One region of the Sporosarcina soli genome, then DNA from elsewhere that is predicted to be linked to it. Evidence: riboswitches for the same ligand, from Rfam matches in the RefSeq annotation. Region 1 holds a riboswitch; each other region holds the start of a gene.
What was found. A riboswitch is a leader RNA that binds a small molecule or an ion and turns the genes downstream of it on or off. The one in region 1 is predicted to bind lysine.

Region 1 (4,963 bases):
AATTGCTCATGATTTAGCAAGTAAGCCTCCACTTGGTATTCGGCTTGCAAAAGAAACTTTAAATGCTAAGAGAGGTGTCGATTATAAAACTGGTTTAAACAATGAAGCAACTTCCCGAATTACTTGCTAAAAACGAGAGGATTTATTGATTAATTTGGCGTACCAGATTCCAACACAATTTTAAATTGTTTAGAACCTGATACCTTTTTTATATTGGATTTCCAAAAAATTGTGGTATACCGGATTAGGCCCTCAATTTATTCCACCTCGAAAAACAAATAATAAGGTTGCGAATCGAGCTTCTTCAACTCCAATTGGAAGTCGAATTCCTCGTGCTCTTTTTCAGTCATAGGTATGACGTGGAAGGGGATGTTTTTGGAATGGGCTAGTTGTTTCATCCGATTTCCTTTCGATAGGCTGATGTCGTTGAGCCAAAGGCGATATGTAATTATTTCATCCTTTTCAGTCATGAAGATCAATCTCCACTCAAAAAAGGTTTTGTCAGACGGTCTTTTTGATCTAGCATATTTCACATGCGGTTGTACGGCAATCTGGGCAATCTCCTCATACGGCACAATCTGTTCTTCACCGTTCCAATGATGGGTTACCAGACCGTTGATTTCATGGATGCCGCGATAATCCGCCCACATCATATATTGATAGCTCACATATGCCCCTGTGACAACCACTGCAGCAATCGCGATAAACCTTCTTATTTTCCGTGTTGTTTCATAAAAAGGAAAGAGGAACAGCAGCAATAAGAGCAGGATAAACCCGATGGAAAGACCGCCGATGTAATCCGTAGAAGTGGATTCAAACAACAAAAAATAATTGTTGGAAAATGTCTGTTCTTTCAGATCCTCGTATCCTTCATAGGAAAGAAAGAGGGCGGGAACGATGCCAACAACATAGATATACGCCCAAATCCATCGAAGACCTTTTTGCTTCGCCTGCCACATATTGGTTCTCACTATATGACCAACCATATAAAGCGGCAGGCTAATGAAAAAAATGCCGAACAGCGAAGCTTTGTAATCCTCTCCGAGCGTGAGTAAACCGCCTAGTGCAATGAACAGGCTAAATATGATTAGTAAAATGCCGAAAATCCTTCTCATCTTTTCACCTCCCTTTCATCTACGTGAAAACCTGTCGGGAAGATTCAATAATACACACATAAATATGACGATAGAGCTCTCGTGTTTTAGTGGGGGAGCGCGAACAAATCAAAAAAGGAACACATGTACAAGTGACATGAGTTCCTTTCTTTGATACGTAAACGCATGTACGATTGACATGCGTTATACGTGCCATTTTTATGATATTCATTATCGCAAGAATATATATTTTTCTATACCCTGCAATGGTAGGATGGAGTCTAGTAAATTTAATTTCCATCGATAGAGCTTCTGACAGTTATCAGACTGTAACCTCATCATAGATTGACAATGTACGCTGAAGTGCATGCAATTGTTCGTCGTTCAAAGGAATCATCGGCAAACGAACGCCACCGACTTGAACTCCTTTTAGGTTCAATGCCGCTTTTAATGGTGATGGATTCGGAGCAGCAAAAAGTGCGTTCATCACTGGCAACAGTCTACGGTGATCTGAAGCCGCTTCTTTGATATTACCCATTTTGAAGTTTTTGATCATCGTTTGCATTTCATTGCCTATAATATGAGCTGCGACGGAAACAACACCTACGCCACCAATTGATAATACAGGGATCGTTAAGCCATCATCGCCACTGTACAAGGAAAAATCTGTCGGTGTCTGCTCAATGATTTCAGCCATTGCATCTAAATCGCCACTCGCTTCTTTAATGGCGACGATATTCGAAATTTCGGCAAGGCGCACGACTGTATCGACGGCAATATTGGCCATCGTTCGTCCTGGTACATTGTATAGCATGACAGGTAAAGAAGTGGCTGCCGCAATTGTTTGAAAGTGTTGGAACATCCCTTCTTGGCAAGGTTTATTATAATAGGGAGCGACGAGCATAACGCCGTCAACACCTATATCTTCTGCTAACCTTGTCAGTTCAACAGATTCCCTTGTATTGTTTGAACCCGTTCCAGCAATTACGGGCACTCTTCCATTGATGACTTTTACTACAAATTTGAACAATTGGACCTTTTCTTCAGTCGTTAAAGTCGGAGATTCTCCAGTTGTACCTGATACGACTAAACTATCTGTTCCATTGGCGATTAAATACTCAATCAAGTTCCTTGTCGCTTCAAAATCAATATCTCCGTGCTCATTAAAAGGAGTCACCATAGCTGTTACAATTTGTCCGAAATTCATCATTTCTCCACATCCTATCAATTATTTTAAATAAATAGAGGGAGAAGGGCAGCTTGTAAATCAACGCAAAAAGCAACAACGAAGGGTCGCTGCTGCAGTGAAATAATAGATTATTTCTTTGCATAAGATAGCCCTCCATATAGTTTCCTATATGACAATTCTGTGCTTATTCAACCCAGAACCAGCTTCGAGATAATGAGCTTCTCTCCACTTCGGCAAATCCCCCTTTTCACAATCTTCATAGGACCTCATTATCCTCTGATTGTGTACTAATGGTCTTTGCGCCTCTATCCTTACTTCAAGAGTTCGAAATAAGTAAATGTTTAATTACCCTCACTATATACGGAATTAGTTACAATTGCAAGTCGAAGATGGAATTATTCATTTAATTTTGAATAAAGTCGGCCTGAAGTAGTGTGATGGAATAAAAGGGATGCTGAAATTGGTGCGTGGATAGTTGTCATTCTATTTTACTTTTGAGAAAAGCCAAAAAACTGTGCCCTGCAAATTGATAGCGGGGAAATTAGTATATCTGTACATGGATACGAGGTTCTACCGTGAATGAATGGGATATGCTCTTCGGCAACTTTGGCTAATAATTGAATCGTATGTTCGCTTCGTGTTATAATTGATCTAATAATCTGAAATTAGTTTCGGAGGTGTTTTGTAAATGGTTGTTGCATGGGTCAGAGAAGAAACAACGCCTTATGGTGGAAGCTTGGTGGATCAGGACGGTTTGTGGAAAAAGGTGATTGGGGAACTGTTTGAAGATTTTCTATTATTTTTTGTTCCCGAGCTACATGCGCAGATTGATTTTGGTAAGAGTCCAGACTTTTTGGATAAGGAGTTGTTTCAGGAAATTGCGGATAAGAAAAAAGGCCGGCGTTTTGCAGATCGATTGGCAAAAGTTCGGTTGAAAAATGGAAAAGAGCAATGGATTCTCATTCATATTGAAGTGCAAAGTAAAAAAGAAACAAATTTTCCTGAACGTATGTTTCAATACTTCTACCGTATCTATGACCGTCATCAAGAAAAAATTGTTGCCATCGCTGTTCATACGTCACCTAGTAAAAATGCCATTCCTGACCGCTTTACATACGATTATTTAGGCACGCAGCTACATTATATGTATAGAAATTACCAGACGGAAGCTTATTCAGACGAGGAACTGGAACAATCTGATAATATTTTTAGTAAAATCGTATTAGCTGCAAAAGCTTTGTATCAAACAAAAGATGAAGAACACCAACGTTATTTGTTTAAAAGAAAGCTAATGCGTGAACTTATCCGCAATCAAAACTATACACGCACAGCAGTTCAGGCTGTTTTTCATTTTATTGATTACTTGTTACAATTACCTGACGCGTACACAAAACAACTATCGGAAGAAATCCGATCAATGATTAGAAAGGAGACGGAGCTAATGGAACTGTATAATAAAGAAAATGCTTCCCCGACGATTAAGAATGTTTTTGATTTGGAGTTAGAAAAGGGAATCGAGCAAGGAATAGAACAAGGCGTGAAAAAAGTGGTGTTGGAGATGTTGAGAAAAGGAACATCAACTGATTTTATTGCAGAAGTAACACACTTGGAAAAAGATGAGATTGAGAAGTTGAGGGAAATGCTACAGTAAAAACAGGATTCTTGAGAAGTTCACTTGGTTTTGTACAATCAAGCAAAGATAAAAACCAACCGACGCCCATTTACAACAAAATGGACGTCTTTTTTCATTTGCTAATACGCCTTAAAAACTTTTTAAAAAATCTTTGAAACTTTTTCTGGAAATCTCCGTCTATACGTTGCTTGATTGACAGTGGAGGTAAAGTTATGTGGAAGATTGCTAATAGAGTGTGGTTACTTGTGTGTTTGCTCGTTTTCATAAGTGTGGGTGCGATTTGGATTTTGGTAGAGTCGCAAGGCACAGTGTTCGCGCAAGATACGGATCGTTTTGTGACGAAGCGGGTATTTGAGCGAGTGCTGACATTGCAGGAGCGTCAGCCGCTTTATATGAAGGGGGCGGTTTTGACGCAGATAGGCGAGTTGGCTGCGGATCAGCCTGTTGTGATCATAGGTGAGGATGAGGTGTATTATGAGCTTCGATTGGGAAATATGCCGGCCTTTATTCGTAAGGGGGAGGCGCCGGTTGAAAAAAAGAAGCTTTTGACCGTTGTCCATCCGGAGCGGTTCGCTGCTGTCCGGACGTTGCAAAAAACCGCAGTTTACGAGACTGCTGATTTGCGGAGCGGCGTTATACTGGAGTTGGAAGAAGGTTATCGTTATCCTATTGTACGGGAGGAAGAGGATTGGTATATCCTTACAATTGGAGAGAGGCCGGGCTATATTGCGAAGCAGACCGTTGCAATGGATGTGGGTCTGCCGGTGCTTGTCTACCATCAGGTTTTGCCGCTCGAGTTGATGAGTACGATGAATAGTACAATTTCCTTGGAATCGTTTGAACAGCAGATGGAGTACTTGGCGGATCGCCAGTTCAAGACGTTGACGGCACTTCAGTTGTATGATTACTTGGAAGGACGCCTTGTTGTGCCGAACAAAGCGGTGCTCATTACATTTGATGACGGGTTATTATCGACGAAGGAATTTGCCTATCCGATTTTAAAACAATACGGGTTTACAGCACTTCAGCATATTATTTCTTCACGTA
Region 2 (4,963 bases), on a different contig from region 1:
GAAAATGAAGAAGATGCTAATACTCTTCATATAATTACAGACAATGAAATATTTACAATGGCTGGGCAAAAAACCGAATTTTTGTTAGAGGTGGCTGAGGAAATCATTAAGGAGTTTAAATAATTTTACCATATCAAAAAGCAATGATCTAGATAAGCGGTTGACTAACTGAGTCCTTACGTTTATGAAAAAGCTACCTTTTACAGGGCAGCTTTTTCATGTAGTCAACGATCAGGTTTTGCAATAAAGTGATGAAACGATTTGGAGGTGTTTGCATGGATAATCTAAACTTTATGGGAACAGGGAATTGGTTAGGGATACTTTCCTTGATATTGATTGTACTTTGCTTTTATTTCAGCCTATCTTTCTTCCAATACTTAAAATTAGGCGATGAACGGCTTATTAAACAGTCTAAATTTGCAGCAGTCTTTTTTCTTGCACTGAGTTTGTTAATACCTGCAATATTTAATTTTTATGTCTATTATCAAATGATGAAATAATACCAGTTTTTCATTTTAGATTTACCATAACCGAATGCAAGTGTTTCAGAAGTGTCTCTGTACTTGGAAGCTTTAAGGTGAATTTTCATAGAACTATATACAGAAAAAAGCCAGGTGTTAAGACATGTTAAATCGTCATAGCACCTGGCTTTTATTATTCTTTATCAAAATCGCAATCTTTCAACGGAATCAATTTTGTTTTATATTTCACTTTATAGACCAGCCAAACGATGAGGAAAAGGGGTAACCCGATGTAGGAAACGAGTGCACCGTTCCAATCGATTTCGCCACCTACGAAGGCTTGGAAGTTTTGTCCTAAAATGATGAATGTACAAAGGACCAATGCCAGTAACGGACCGAATGGGAAAAATCTTGCCCGGTACGGAAGGTCGTCGATATTGCCGCCTTGTGCAAGATAGGCCCTGCGGAAACGGTAATGGCTGACAGCGATGCCGAGCCATGTGACAAATCCGGCCATCCCGGAAGCGTTCAGCAACCAGACATAGACGGTCCCATCTCCGAAGAACGTGGATAGAAATGCAAGGGAGCCGACAAGCGTCGTAGCAATCAAAGCATTGACTGGCACACCTCTTTTATCCAACTTGCCAAGGAATTTAGGCGCTTTGCCATCCCGCGCCAAGTCCCAAAGCATACGCGTAGATGCATACATACCGGAGTTACCTGCTGACAAGACCGCTGTTAGGATAATGGCGTTCATGACAGATGCGGCAAAAGCGAATCCGGCCCGTTCGAAAACGAGGGTGAAAGGGCTGACAGAAACGGATTCACTCAGTAAACGCGGATCCGTGTAAGGTAAGATCATCCCGATGACGAAAATCGATAAGATGTAAAAAAGAAGGATACGCCAGAAAACGGTGCTGACCGCTTTCGGGATTGTTTTACCTGGATCTTTACTTTCTCCGGCGGCGACACCTAGTAATTCCGTACCTTGGAAAGAAAAGCCTGCCGCCATGAAAATCCCTAAAATCGCAAAGAAGCCGCCATTGAATGGTGCATCTTCAATCGTGAAGTTGGTGAAGCCGATCGCTTCGCCGCCCATGATGCCAAAAATCATCAAGAAACCGATGATGATAAAGATGATGACGGTGATCACTTTAATGAGTGAAAACCAGAACTCCGCCTCACCGAATCCTTTGACGGACATATAGTTAAAGCCGAACATGATGAGTAGGGCGAGTGCACTCCAAACGAAGGAAGGGCTATCCGGAAACCAAAATTTCATAATAAGGACAACTGCAGCTAGTTCCGCTGCAATCGTAATGGCCCAGTTATACCAATAGTTCCAGCCGATCGCAAAACCGAATGCCGGATCGACGAATTTGGTGGCATATACTTTGAATGAGCCAGCGACAGGCATATAAGCCGCCATTTCTGCAAGACTTGTCATTAAAAAGTAAACCATAATACCAACAGCCGCATAAGCGAGCAATGCGCCGCCAGGTCCTGCTGTATGGATCGCGCCACCGCTCGCGAGGAAAATCCCCGTTCCGATCGATCCCCCAAGTGAGATCATCGTTAAATGACGTGCTTTCAGCGACCTTTTCAACTGTGGTGCGTTGGATGATGAAGATGTTTTTGCCAAATTGTATTCTCCTTTATTTGACGGAAGGTTGCAGGCTTAGACATATAAAAAAGCCGACGAAAAAGATCGACGGCTGGTTGTCATAAGTCCGAATAATCCTTCCGAAGATAGTTCTCCACGTTGTTCGAAAAACGTGACAATGATGTCCCTATTCGAAAACATCACCAGCCCGGATTGTCAATGAACGATCCACACTTCGGCAACTCATCCTTTCAAACGGAGTCGAAGATGTCATTGCATCTCGTCCGATCTACTCTTATAAGCTGCGGCCTCTATCCCATCAGTGCATGGGAGTATTGAATTAACAATATTAGTATAGGGAATGGAAATGGATTAGGCAAGGGGAAAGCCCTTTGTCTTTTCCTTCGCAATTTTCACTATTAAAGGAAAAGAAACCTTTCTCTATGAAAATAGGGAGACAGAACGGTGCGTGTCACGGATGGCATCGAATGGAACGAAGGATCTGGCACTTGTTTCTGCTGACCTATTAGTTTTGTTAGTTGGCATATTTCACTGAAAAGACATGAAGCACAGCATAATGATGGGCCGTGATTCTCTGTTTGGTTGTATAATCATGACGGATTGAAATTCTACTATAGGTTGGACAAGCAAAGGCTAGCTGGAGGGGAAAAAGAATGAAAGCAACGATTGGTGTTTTAGGTGATACAGCCGTTTCAAAAGTAAATCAATACCGTACAAGTAAAGGGAGCTATTTCATATTGACAATGATGGGAGGTTTTTTTGTCGGATTTGGAATCATTCTCATTTTTACGGTGGGCGGTTTGCTCGGTCCTACTGGTTTTGCAGGAACAAAAATAATCATGGGACTCACATTCGGCATAGCCTTAAGCCTGGTGTTAATGGCGGGCGCCGATCTGTTTACGAGTAATAATATGATCCTGATGATTGGCACATTGGCGAAGAAAACGACTTGGCTTGAAACGATCCAAATTTGGCTTTTCAGCTATATTGGCAACTTTGCTGGCGCCGTTCTTATTGCGGCACTTTTTTTCTATACAGGGCTTGCCACGGGAGGGACGGCGGATTTTCTGAACATGGCGGCAGCCGACAAGATGAATGCCCCATTTATGGAGTTGTTGTTTAGGGGGATTCTGTGCAATATTCTCGTCTGCTTGGCCGTTTGGTGCTCCTTCAAATTGAAGGAAGAAACCGCGAAGTTGATCGTCATTTTTTGGTGTTTATTCGCCTTTATCACATCTGGTTTCGAGCATAGTATTGCAAACATGACCTTGCTGTCCATTTCGCTAATGGTTCCGCATCCTGAAACCATTACACTGGCTGGTTTGGTAGCAAACTTGGTGCCAGTCACAATCGGTAATGTGATCGGTGGCGCTATATTTATCGGAGCGGGTTATTGGTTCGGAAATACGGAACAGAAAAAAGGAATCTAACATCGTCAAATATGAGGGTCACTTTTTCACTCTGAAGCGCATTCTATACACATAGAAGAAAGATAGCCATACTTAAAATGATTCGAAATTATTTTGCGAGAATGTCTCTTTTTTTTTTAGCGAAAAATCACTTGCGAAAATCGAAAAAAGCTACTATTGTAAGGAAGGAAAATTTGAATCGAACAGTTTTAGAGGTTATTAAAGGAGAAATCTAGACGATGTTTGGGAAAAATAATCGTATCCGAAAAAAAGTATATCAATCCATTGAAGGGTTAACGGATGAACAGTTCAACAAGATCCCTACAAACGGAGGGTGGTCACCAAAACAAATATTCGAACATCTGGTTCGAATGGAAACGTTGATTGCCACGAAGATCGCTGAAGAACTGAAAAATCCTGATAGCCCAAAATGTACAAAGAAACCACTTGCGCTTACGTCGGGCCGTTTATTGAAAGTGGAAGAGCCAGCGGATACCGTGCCGACGGAAGTGTACAAATCGATTGTCGAGATGAAAAATGAACTTTATGAATCACGTCTCTTCTTATTAGATGTCTTTGAGTCTGCAACGATGGATGTTCTTTGTGAGAAATCATTCAAACACCCTCATTTGGGGCAAGTTCCTTTAATCCAATGGTTTTCCTTTGTCGGATTGCATGAAAAGTGGCATTTGAAACAATTGAAAAAAACACTTGAAATGAATGCAAAGTGAGAACTTATCGAACACCTTCTTCCCAAGCGATTGAGAATCGCCTGGGAAGAAGGTGTTTTTTCGTTCAGGCTACAGAAAAGGGAAGATCGTCGAGTGCTTTATATGAAAACGACATCAATGAAACTTGGCTCGCATGCAATAGTACATTGTGTGAGGAAGAGGTGTTTTTTGGGATTTCCTCTCCGGACTTGTACAACTATATTCGTTTGCCTTTATTCATCTAACATGACTCTATATGTTGAATTTTCTGTGGGTTCAGAGGGATTGGTAAAATGTTCTTGATTCGTTTTGTTCAAAGTAGACAAATCATTGTACAAAGATGCTGTTATTGTGGGAAAGGTTATGCACTGTATATAGCGAGGGTTTGTTCATTTTGTTCAATAGACATAAAGACCTGCCGGGTAAAACTATGTATAATAAAAATTGTTACTGAAGAAAACGTTTTCGATAGGATAAAAAAGTTGAGCTGCTGTTCTTTTTACGGAACTCGAAATTATTTAACTAACTTGTGTAAAACTGCTCTACACGGGGAGATAATTCGCATTCCAAATGTAACCATTTGTTATAGGGAAATAATTTTGAAGTAACAGGGTAAACTTTTATTTATCGTCTAACATTCAATGTAGCTTTAAATACAGCATAAAAGAAAAGGAGTGCGGCAAATGTCTACAATAAATGAAAATTACGATGCACAAGTGACGCAGGTTGAACATGCCACGGGATTAGACGAATCGTTAC
Region 3 (4,963 bases), on a different contig from region 1:
GTGAGCTTATACTTCATGAAACGGCAAAAGACGAGGCTTTTTACATATTAAAAAACGAAGCAGGCCCAACTTTCCACAAAAGATCCTTTCACCTCGAGGCCGGTTTTTTGGCGGAACAGTATCAGAAATTGAACGGCTTACTAACAGAGTGCTATGGCGAAGTAAACGAAAAAGAACCCCTCGTTCACTTTCATGTGAAATGGGATTTAAAATCAACTATTTGAAATGTTGATAGGGATGCTCCAGGAGATCCGAGCATCCCTAAGAGGTAGACAAAGTTGTTATTTAACTTTGTCTACCTCTTTTTTAGGTATACGTTGTAAATTAGTAATTCCTTCAGCCTGATTGAAAACGATTGTCACGTGGAAGGCAGGCTAAGAGCGCGACGTTCAAAAAAAGTGCCTTAATTTCTGCAAAGAGCACAGAAACACAGCAAATCGAACCCTTCACTGTTCGATTCGTAACGCCTGCATGACTCTCTTCCTGCGAGCCCGCACGAAGTCGAGCGAAGACGCGAATCGAACTAGAGTTCATGAGCGGACGAGCGAGTTAGGAAGCCATCCTAAGGACGCCGCGTCCTGAAAAGTGACTTAATTTCTGCAAAGAACGCAGAAATATGGCAAATCGAACCCTTCGCTGTTCGATTGGCAACGGATGCATGACCTACATCCTGTAGGCCTCAACAACTGATGCGAGCGTTTGGCAACAGGCTGAGGGATGCTCCAGTAAATCGGTGCATCCCCCTCTTTTATTCCCCAGCTAATTCGTATTGTTCGTGAAGGACCGTTACCGCTTTTTCCATATCCGATTCCGGAATAACAACGGATACTTTAATCTCTGACGTGCTCACCATTTTGATCGGAACGGATGCATTGCGCATTGCATCAAACATAGTAGCAGCAACGCCCGGATTCGATACCATGCCACTTCCGACGATCGACACTTTAGCAAGCCCTACTTCAAAGTCAACTTGTCGATACCCGAGTGCTTCCTGATTCATCTCCAATACTTTGACTACTTCGGCAAAATCCTGTTTTTTAATCGAAAAAGAAACGGATGGTTGTGAGTCCTCCCGGATCGTCTGCACAATAATATCTACGTTAACATGATGTTTGGCTAAGGTTGTAAAAATATTTGCAAGTGAACCATTGTAGGGTGTGTCATACATAACAGTGCTTCGGACAATATCGCGTTCAAATGCGACTCCCCGAACGATAAGATTGTTTTCCAAATCGATTTCCTCCTTAATGATCGTTCCTTCTCCTTCAATATGGGCTGGTCTGACACGCAATGGCATTTGATGGTTTTTAGCGAACTCGACGGCTCTCGGATGCAGGACCCCTGCTCCTAAATTCGCGATTTCCAGCATTTCATCGTACGAAATTTCTTCCAACTTCCGCGCTTGTTCGATTAAACGTGGATCGGTCGTAAAGACTCCTTCTACGTCTGTGTAAATATCGCAAACAGCCGCATCAATCGCTATAGCGATTGCAACAGCACTCGTATCTGATCCACCACGCCCCAATGTCGTCAATTGCCCCTGAGCATCAATTCCTTGGAAACCTGTTATGACAGCGACTGCATCCTCCTCAAGAGTGGAGATGATTCTTTCTGCACGAACTTGTTCAATCCGGGCATTTCCATGTATGGCTTCCGTTGTGACACCCGCCTGCCACCCGGTAAAAGATTTTGCCTCAACCCCTTCCGCAGCAATGGCCATCGCAAGAAGGGAAGCAGTTACTTGTTCACCTGTCGTCAAGAGCATATCCAGCTCGCGTCGCCCCGCGTTCGGGTTTACTTCATTTGCTAACGCTAGTAATTCATCAGTCGTTTTTCCCATCGCCGACACGATGACAGCTACCTTTTTCCCCCGCTTGACTTCCCCGACGACCAATTGCGCCGCATGTGCGATTTTTTCAGGATTCGCAACCGAAGTCCCACCGAACTTCATCACAATTCGTTCCATTTTCAGTCCTCCATCTTTTCCCGGAATGCCAAAAAGGCTCTCAATCATAAATTGAGAGCCGGTCCGATGGGAGCAATCACAAAAAAGCTCCGAACGGATAGCTCTCCAGGTATTTGATACCTGACAGACTCCCACTTCTTCAATGGAAATCCAGCTAAATCATCATGGCAGCTGATGATCCGCTTCGGCGAAAGTCCCTTTCGATTCCCCTCATTAGGCTGCCGCCTTCAGGAAATGTACTCTTAACATTCGCGCCTCTATCCTCACGATATAATGCATTGCATAATATGTGAAAAAATTCAGTGCATCCACAATATCATACTATTTATTTTCTCGCAATGTTTCATTTTGAAAATAGGTCTCCACTTTTTCCGCAACGGTCATTGGCAACCCTGCTTTTTGCAATTCTAATGCGGAGGCCTCCCGAATTTTTTTGACAGAACCGAAATGTTTTAATAACATATTTTTTCGTTTCGGACCAACGCCTGGTAGTCCATCTAGCGTCGAGGCAAGCGAATTCGTTTCACGTCGTTGACGGTGAAATGTAATCGCAAAACGATGCACTTCGTCTTGAATACGCTGCAACAAATAAAATGCCTCACTTGTTCTTTTCAACGGAATAAGTTCTGGCGGATCACCGTAAAGCAGTTCGGCTGTTTGGTGTTTATCGTCTTTCGCCAATCCTGCTATCGGGATGGATAAGCCAAGTTCGTCCTCGATAATTTCACGTGCAACTTCCATCTGCCCTTTCCCCCCGTCGATGACAATCAAGTCAGGCAAGGGCAACTCCTCTTTCAACACGCGGGTATATCTTCTGCGGACAACTTCCCGCATCGCACCATAGTCATCATGCGCCGCTGCCGTTTTCGTCTTGAATTTCCGATAGTCTTTCCGGTTCGGTTTACCATCGACGAAGGAAACCATCGCAGATACCGGATCCGCCCCATACGTGTGGGAATTATCGAATGCTTCAATATGCAACGGGATGGTAATATTCATCGCTTCACCAAGCTCTTCGCACGCTCCGATCGTTCTACTTTCCTGACGTTCAATGAGTTGGAATTTCTCCTTCAGCGACATCTGCGCATTTTTAATCGCAAGATTGACCAAATCTTTCTTTTTACCTCTTTGAGGAATCAGTACATTCACTTGCAGGAGCTGACGTATTATTTCACGGTCTATGCCTTGCGGCAACAAAATCTCCTTCGGTAAGAGATGTTCGGATTTCCCATAAAACTGGCCGATAAATGTTAATAATTCTTCCTCAGGTTCCTGATAGACCGGAAAGAGTGAGACATCTCGTTCAATCAACTTCCCTTGTCGAACGAAAAACACTTGCACACACATCCAGCCCCGATCGACTGCATAACCGAAAATATCGCGATCTGTAAAGTCATTCATCGTAATGGTCTGTTTTTCCATGACCGCTTCGATATTCGCAATCTGGTCCCGATATTCTTTTGCGCGTTCAAATTCGAGATTTTCCGCCGCCGACTTCATTTTTTCAGTCAGCTCTTTTTTCATTTGTTTGTAGCCGCCATTCAAAAATCGGCTGATATCTTCTACCATCGATTTGTACGTATCTTCCTGCACTTCATTGACACACGGTGCAAGACATTGGCCGAGATGATAGTAGAGACAGACACGATCAGGCAATGTATGGCATTTTCGATAAGGATATAAACGATCGAGCAGCTTCTTCGTTTCACTTGCGGCATGCGCATGCGGATAAGGACCAAAATACTTCCCTTTATCTTTTTTCACTTGCCTCGTAATGATCAGTTTAGGGTGCCGTTCTGCGGTCAACTTGAGATAAGGATAGCTCTTATCATCTTTAAGCATAATATTGTACTTGGGATCATGCTGTTTGATCAGGTTCAATTCGAGCACAAGCGCTTCAATATTTGAAGACGTGACGATATACTCGAAATCCATGATCTCACTGACAAGCCGTTGTGTCTTTGCATCATGCGTACCTGTAAAATAACTGCGCACACGATTTTTCAGCACTTTCGCTTTTCCAACATAAATGATCGTCCCTTGTCGATCCTTCATCAGGTAACAGCCAGGCATTTCCGGTAAAATGGCCAATTTTTGTTCAATCAGTTCATTCATCATTCTCACCTACTCAAAAAACCAGGTACCGATGAGGGGACCTGGCTTTTATCTAATCACTGTGTATCTTCATTCGGCAGAAGCCCCCGCCGAATGAAGATAAATCCTCCGGCGGATGTCACAGATTTTGAAAGGAGTCAAGAAGGCAGTCTAAGTTCGCGACGTCCTAAAAGAAAAGTGCCTTAATTTCTGCAAAGATCGCAGAAATACGGCAAATCGAACCCTTTGCTGTTCGATTCGCAACGACTGCATGACCTACATCCTGTAGGCCTCAAGCTCGATTCAAAATCTGGACACAATCACGCCGAGGCGTGATTGATTATGCGTGTTTTTCGATCAATTCAGCAAGTGCTTCTTTCGGCTTGAAACCGACCACTTTGTCAACAACTTCGCCGTCTTTGAATAGAAGAAGTGTCGGTATGGACATGATGCCGTATTTACCTGCAGTTTCTTGGTTATCGTCAACATCCACTTTGACAATATTCGCTTTGCCTTCGATATCTCCGCTAAGCTCTTCTAATACAGGAGCAATCATTTTACAAGGTCCGCACCAAGGTGCCCAAAAGTCCACTAGGACAAGTCCTTCTTTAGTATTCTCTTCAAATGTTTGATCTGTCGCATTGATAATAGCCATGTTAAAATTTCCTCCTTTGTTCACTATGTACGTAGTATAGCACGCACCCTTTACGCGAGCTAAATATATGCTTATAGCATTTTTAAACGGTGCCAGCTACTGGCACCGTTCTAAGTCAGTTCACCTTTGCTTTTTTCAATTCTTTCACTTCATCAATCAATAGTGGAAGGACTTCGAACAAGTCACCAACGATTCCATAATCGGCCACTTTAAAAATATTCGCTTCGGGATCTTTATTGATCGCCACG
Region 4 (4,963 bases), on a different contig from region 1:
TCCGCGGACAAGTGCTAAACACCGTTTCGGGGATGACTGTGCTCGATCCACTTGGCAATGATGTCACACCTGAAAAAGTGCGTGAACAAAAAAAATTGCAAGGTGATCAGGAAGTTAAATAATGAAAGGAAGTAAGGATATGAAGGACTATTTAGTTAAAGCTATTGCGTTTAACGATCAAGTACGTGCTTATGCAGTAACGACAACAGAAACGGTTGGAGAAGCTCAACGTCGTCATCAGACATGGCCGACTGCTTCTGCAGCGCTTGGCCGTTCCATAACAGCAGGCACGATCATGGGGGCTATGCTCAAGGGTGAGGAAAAGTTAACGGTAAAGATAGAGGGCGGCGGTCCAATCGGTACCATTTTGGTGGATGCCAATGCAAAAGGGGAAGTGCGAGGCTATGTGACAAATCCACAAACACATTTTGACCTAAATGAACAGGGTAAATTGGATGTTCGACGAGCCGTTGGAATAAACGGCATGCTTACCGTATCAAAAGATATCGGACTGCAACATCCTTTTGTTGGACATGTTCCACTCATATCGGGTGAGTTAGGCGAAGATTTCACGTCCTATATCGTGCATTCAGAACAAGTGCCTTCCTCTGTAGGCGTCGGGGTTTTGGTGAATGCTGATCAGACAATCCAAGCGGCTGGTGGATTCATCATTCAACTGTTACCTGGTACAGATGAAGAGACCATTACGAAGATTGAAGAACGTTTGAATGGAATGATGCCGATTTCCTCGATGGTTGAGCAAGGAATGACGCCGGAACAAATGCTTGAACAAGTGCTCGGAGCCGGAAATGTAAAAATGCTTGAGCAAATGCCCGTATATTTCCAATGTCAATGTTCCAGAGAGCGGATTACGAATGCCATCGTCAGCTTAGGAAGCGATGAGATTCAAGATATGATTCAGACGGAAGGTATGGCTGATGCACAATGCCATTTTTGCAATGAAAACTACCATTTTTCTAAAGAAAATCTAGAACGGTTATTGGAAGATACTGTCTAACAAAATAAGTTTTGTCTAGGTCATAACGATATTTATAAGCGATACTCCGGTTGAAGAGGAGGATTTTAGTATTTCACTTCAGGTATTATTTTAGAGAAATAAAAAGCTGAGAATATAAGTAGAGTGCCAAAGGAAGATCCTCGCTCGATTTTTTCAATGAGTGCAAGTCGTTCAATTAGATGGAAATGCTCGTATAAGTGCAATTCCAGTGAATAACGACTTGCCTCTTATCCTCGTCTATCGGTTCCTTTAATTGGCTGTTTGACAGATGGAAAATAGTATTGTAAAGTAGGTATCATAATTGAATACAACCTCACTTTAAGAATAGTGAGGTAGAGGCGCGATATTTAATAGTTCTTAGTGGAGTTTGAGATGCAATGATTCTAAGAAGAAGGAAATGTCGCCGAAGCTTGTAATCTTTCTCACGATTGCTTGCTGGGTCTGCAGCGAATAACTGCAGGACTGTCTCAATAAACGTCCCGGTTTATTGAGTGGGCTATCTCATTTGGGGAAAGTGGAGGATTTAGGGCAACTTATATATTGCGACCTGAGATCACTTCAGGTCTTTTTGTATAAGTTGCCCTTTTAGTATGTTAGAAATGTAGTAAAAAAGATTCAGAGGGGGAGAATCAATCATGAGAAAAAAGTTATCATCATTCATCGCGTTATCATTCTCAGCGATGCTGTTGTTAGCTGCATGCGGAACAAAAGAGAGCGGCAGCACAACTTCTTCGGAAGGAGAAGGGGAACAGAAAGAGGTTTTACGGGTAGGTATGGAAGCAGGATACCCACCATTTAACTGGACGCAATTAGATGATGCCAACGGTGGAGTGAAAATTGAAGGCAATGCTGAATATGCAGGCGGTTATGACGTAGAAATCGCTAAAAAAATTGCTGAAGGTTTAGGAAAAGAATTGGTTATCGTCAAAACAGAGTGGGACGGTCTAGTCCCGTCATTACAATCCGGTAAAATTGACGTGATTACAGCGGGCATGTCACCAACTGAAGAACGGAAAGAATCCATTGACTTTTCCGACAACTATTATACTTCTAATTTTGTGATGATCGTCAAAAAAGGTAGCAAATATGAAAATGCAACTTCCATCCAAGATTTCAGTGGGGCGAAAATAACAGGACAGTTAAATACATCCCACTATGGCGTTATCGACCAAATTGAGGGTGTCAACAAACAACCGGCATCGGATAATTTCCCGGCAATGCGCGTTGCCCTTGAGTCCGGTGTCATTGATGGTTATGTATCAGAACGTCCGGAAGGCATCAGTGCCTCATCCGCCAACCCTAATTTTGTAATGGTCGAATTTACAGAAGGATTTGTTGCAGATGAAGAAGAAACTGCGGTTGCAGCCGGATTAAAAAAGGATAGCGAATTAGTTGATAAAATCAATGAAATCTTAGCAGACATTTCGGAAGAAGAACGTCAGAATATTATGGACGCTGCGATTAAAAATCAACCAGCGGCAGAATAAGGATGAAGTGATACCGGCTGCCTCTAATTGCAGCCGGTTTTTCACTTGATTCAGCTTCTGCTAAATCAATTAAAAGCCTCCGGCGGATGTCATAGATTTTGCAGAAATTAAGGCACCAGCCATTAGAAAGCGCAATTCAAAATCTGGACGCAAATACGCCGAGGCATTATTGGTCTTGGTTAGATTCCCCTTTGGAAAGGATGGAATGAATGAGTCTCGAGTGGATTATTCAAATGATTATTAATAACTGGCCGATGTTTCTTCGCGGAGCGGGCATGACGCTTCTCATTTCTGTAATCGGGACGATTATCGGAGCGATTATCGGTTTACTTGCAGGAGTGATACGCACAATCCCTGTTCCAGAACGACGGGCAAAACGAATCTTATTAAAAACGGTAAATGTGATTCTCACATCCTACATAGAGTTTTTCCGTGGAACGCCAATGATCGTTCAAGCAATGGTCATTTTCTATGGATCTGCTTTGGCTTTTGGGATTGATATGGACCGGACTATAGCGGCCATCGTGATTGTCTCTATCAATACAGGGGCCTATATGGCGGAGTTTGTCCGTGGCGGTGTCATGTCGATCGATAAAGGACAGTTTGAAGCGGCACATGCGGTCGGGATGAATCATGTTCAGACGATGCTGAATGTTGTTTTACCCCAAGTGATCCGTAACATCTTACCGGCAACCGGCAACCAATTTATTATCAATATTAAAGATACATCTGTTCTGAACGTCATCGGCGTTACGGAATTATATTTCCAAACAAAAACGGTCGCAGGTATTAGCTTTAAATATTTTGAGCCATTTTTCGTTGCCTGTATATTGTATTTCGTCATGACGTTTACCGTCACCCTGATTCTCCGTTATTTTGAAAGGAAATTGGAAGGACCGGAAAACTATAGCATGATCGGCCAGCCGGCACAAATAACGAATGTAGCCAATACAAAAGAGAGTTAAGACGGAGGTGGGGGACAAATGGAAAAAGTCATCGATATTCAACATCTTAGAAAATCATTTGGTACGCATGAAGTATTAAAAGATATCGATTTTTCAGTAGCCAAAGGGGAGGTTGTCTGTATCATCGGGTCATCTGGATCCGGTAAATCCACTCTTCTTCGTTGTATCAATCTATTGGAGAGACCAAGTGGCGGACGAATCATCTACCAAGGTGAAAATATTCTAGATGCTAAGCATGATATTCATTCATACCGTACGAAGTTAGGGATGGTATTCCAACAATTCAACTTGTTTAATAACCATGATGTATTAAGTAATTGTGTTGTCGGACAAGTGAAAGTGTTAAAACGCACAAAAGAAGAAGCAGAAAAAGTGGCAATGAAGTATTTGAAAGTGGTAGGCATGGATCGCTATGTGAATGCAAGAGCTAGACAATTGTCTGGCGGTCAGAAGCAACGTGTAGCAATTGCCCGCGCCCTATCGATGGAACCGGATGTCATGTTATTCGATGAACCAACATCCGCATTGGATCCAGAGATGGTAGGGGAGGTTCTGAAAGTAATGAAGGAGCTCGCTGAAACCGGCTTAACAATGCTGATCGTAACCCATGAAATGGAATTCGCAAAAGAGGTTTCCGATCGCGTCGTCTTTATGGACAAAGGAGTAATTGCTGAAGTAGGGCCACCCGAACAAATTTTCAATAACCCGACACAAGAGCGAACGAGGGAATTTCTAAAACGTACATTGAAATGATCATATATTGCCGAAAAACAGCGGGCCTTTCCCTGATATGCTCAGGGAAAGACCCGCTGTTTTCGTTGTGGTTTTTCAATTACTTTGAATGACTTGTCAACCAATTATCAACAAGTGGATATAGTTCATTGACCGCTTTACGGCCAACAACGACAGAGACATGCCCCGTATCCATCAAGTGATACGTTTTGTCTTTACTAGATATTTTATCCATCAATGGCTCAATTTGAATTGGATTAGCAATGTTATCACGTTTTGCAGCAATATTTAAGACGTTTGCTGTAATTTTGCTAAGCTCGACTTTCCGCCCTCGGATGTAGAGTTCATCGTTAATCAGCTTATTTTCTTGGTAGAACTCGCGGATCCATTGGCGATAAGCTTCTCCAGGGAAAGGAATTCCATCGTTTAACCATTTTTGCATAAGCTTCCAATTATGAACGAATGCATCATTATCTGCTCGATTCGCCAATCCGACGTAAGGTCCATAAACATTGGCGATCGGGTTCAATAATTTGTTCCCGAAGTCGATCATATCATGGGGGATTAAACCTAGTGTATCGACCAGTTTATCCAGGTTAAAATAACGTTTATCTAAAAAATTAGAATAAAGGCCGGCATCTGCAAAATCAAATGGACTTGTCATAAATATTAAATTGCGGATCGGTAAATCATGATGGAGAGCCGCGAAGATGGAAGTCATCGTTCCCCCCATACAATAGCCAAGTAAACTGATTTCATTG

Region 2: it holds a riboswitch for lysine, as region 1 does, so the genes downstream of both, ACFPRA_RS04635 (amino acid permease) here and dapA (4-hydroxy-tetrahydrodipicolinate synthase) in region 1, are expected to answer to the same signal.
Region 3: it holds a riboswitch for lysine, as region 1 does, so the genes downstream of both, ACFPRA_RS15525 (aspartate kinase) here and dapA (4-hydroxy-tetrahydrodipicolinate synthase) in region 1, are expected to answer to the same signal.
Region 4: it holds a riboswitch for lysine, as region 1 does, so the genes downstream of both, ACFPRA_RS02085 (transporter substrate-binding domain-containing protein) here and dapA (4-hydroxy-tetrahydrodipicolinate synthase) in region 1, are expected to answer to the same signal.

What each region holds. Positions count from the first base shown of each region.
Region 1 is NZ_JBHSNO010000015.1:253,486-258,448, reverse strand. Features, by position in the region: gene ACFPRA_RS20235 (hypothetical protein) at 258-1,115, opposite strand; gene dapA (4-hydroxy-tetrahydrodipicolinate synthase) at 1,417-2,301, opposite strand; lysine riboswitch at 2,422-2,599, opposite strand; gene ACFPRA_RS20225 (Rpn family recombination-promoting nuclease/putative transposase) at 2,972-3,934, shown strand; gene ACFPRA_RS20220 (polysaccharide deacetylase family protein) at 4,129-4,963, shown strand, end outside.
Region 2 is NZ_JBHSNO010000005.1:70,469-75,431, reverse strand. Features, by position in the region: gene ACFPRA_RS04645 (hypothetical protein) at 1-123, shown strand, start outside; gene ACFPRA_RS04640 (hypothetical protein) at 276-500, shown strand; gene ACFPRA_RS04635 (amino acid permease) at 655-2,103, opposite strand; lysine riboswitch at 2,204-2,386, opposite strand; gene ACFPRA_RS04630 (formate/nitrite transporter family protein) at 2,739-3,515, shown strand; gene ACFPRA_RS04625 (DinB family protein) at 3,734-4,225, shown strand; gene ACFPRA_RS04620 (NCS1 family transporter) at 4,888-4,963, shown strand, end outside.
Region 3 is NZ_JBHSNO010000008.1:37,992-42,954, forward strand. Features, by position in the region: gene ACFPRA_RS15520 (YslB family protein) at 1-224, shown strand, start outside; gene ACFPRA_RS15525 (aspartate kinase) at 749-1,966, opposite strand; lysine riboswitch at 2,057-2,234, opposite strand; gene uvrC (excinuclease ABC subunit UvrC) at 2,288-4,081, opposite strand; gene trxA (thioredoxin) at 4,401-4,715, opposite strand; gene ACFPRA_RS15540 (electron transfer flavoprotein subunit alpha/FixB family protein) at 4,831-4,963, opposite strand, start outside.
Region 4 is NZ_JBHSNO010000001.1:414,567-419,529, reverse strand. Features, by position in the region: gene ACFPRA_RS02095 (DUF896 domain-containing protein) at 1-122, shown strand, start outside; gene hslO (Hsp33 family molecular chaperone HslO) at 140-1,018, shown strand; lysine riboswitch at 1,344-1,525, shown strand; gene ACFPRA_RS02085 (transporter substrate-binding domain-containing protein) at 1,654-2,505, shown strand; gene ACFPRA_RS02080 (amino acid ABC transporter permease) at 2,715-3,470, shown strand; gene ACFPRA_RS02075 (amino acid ABC transporter ATP-binding protein) at 3,489-4,223, shown strand; gene phaC (class III poly(R)-hydroxyalkanoic acid synthase subunit PhaC) at 4,303-4,963, opposite strand, start outside.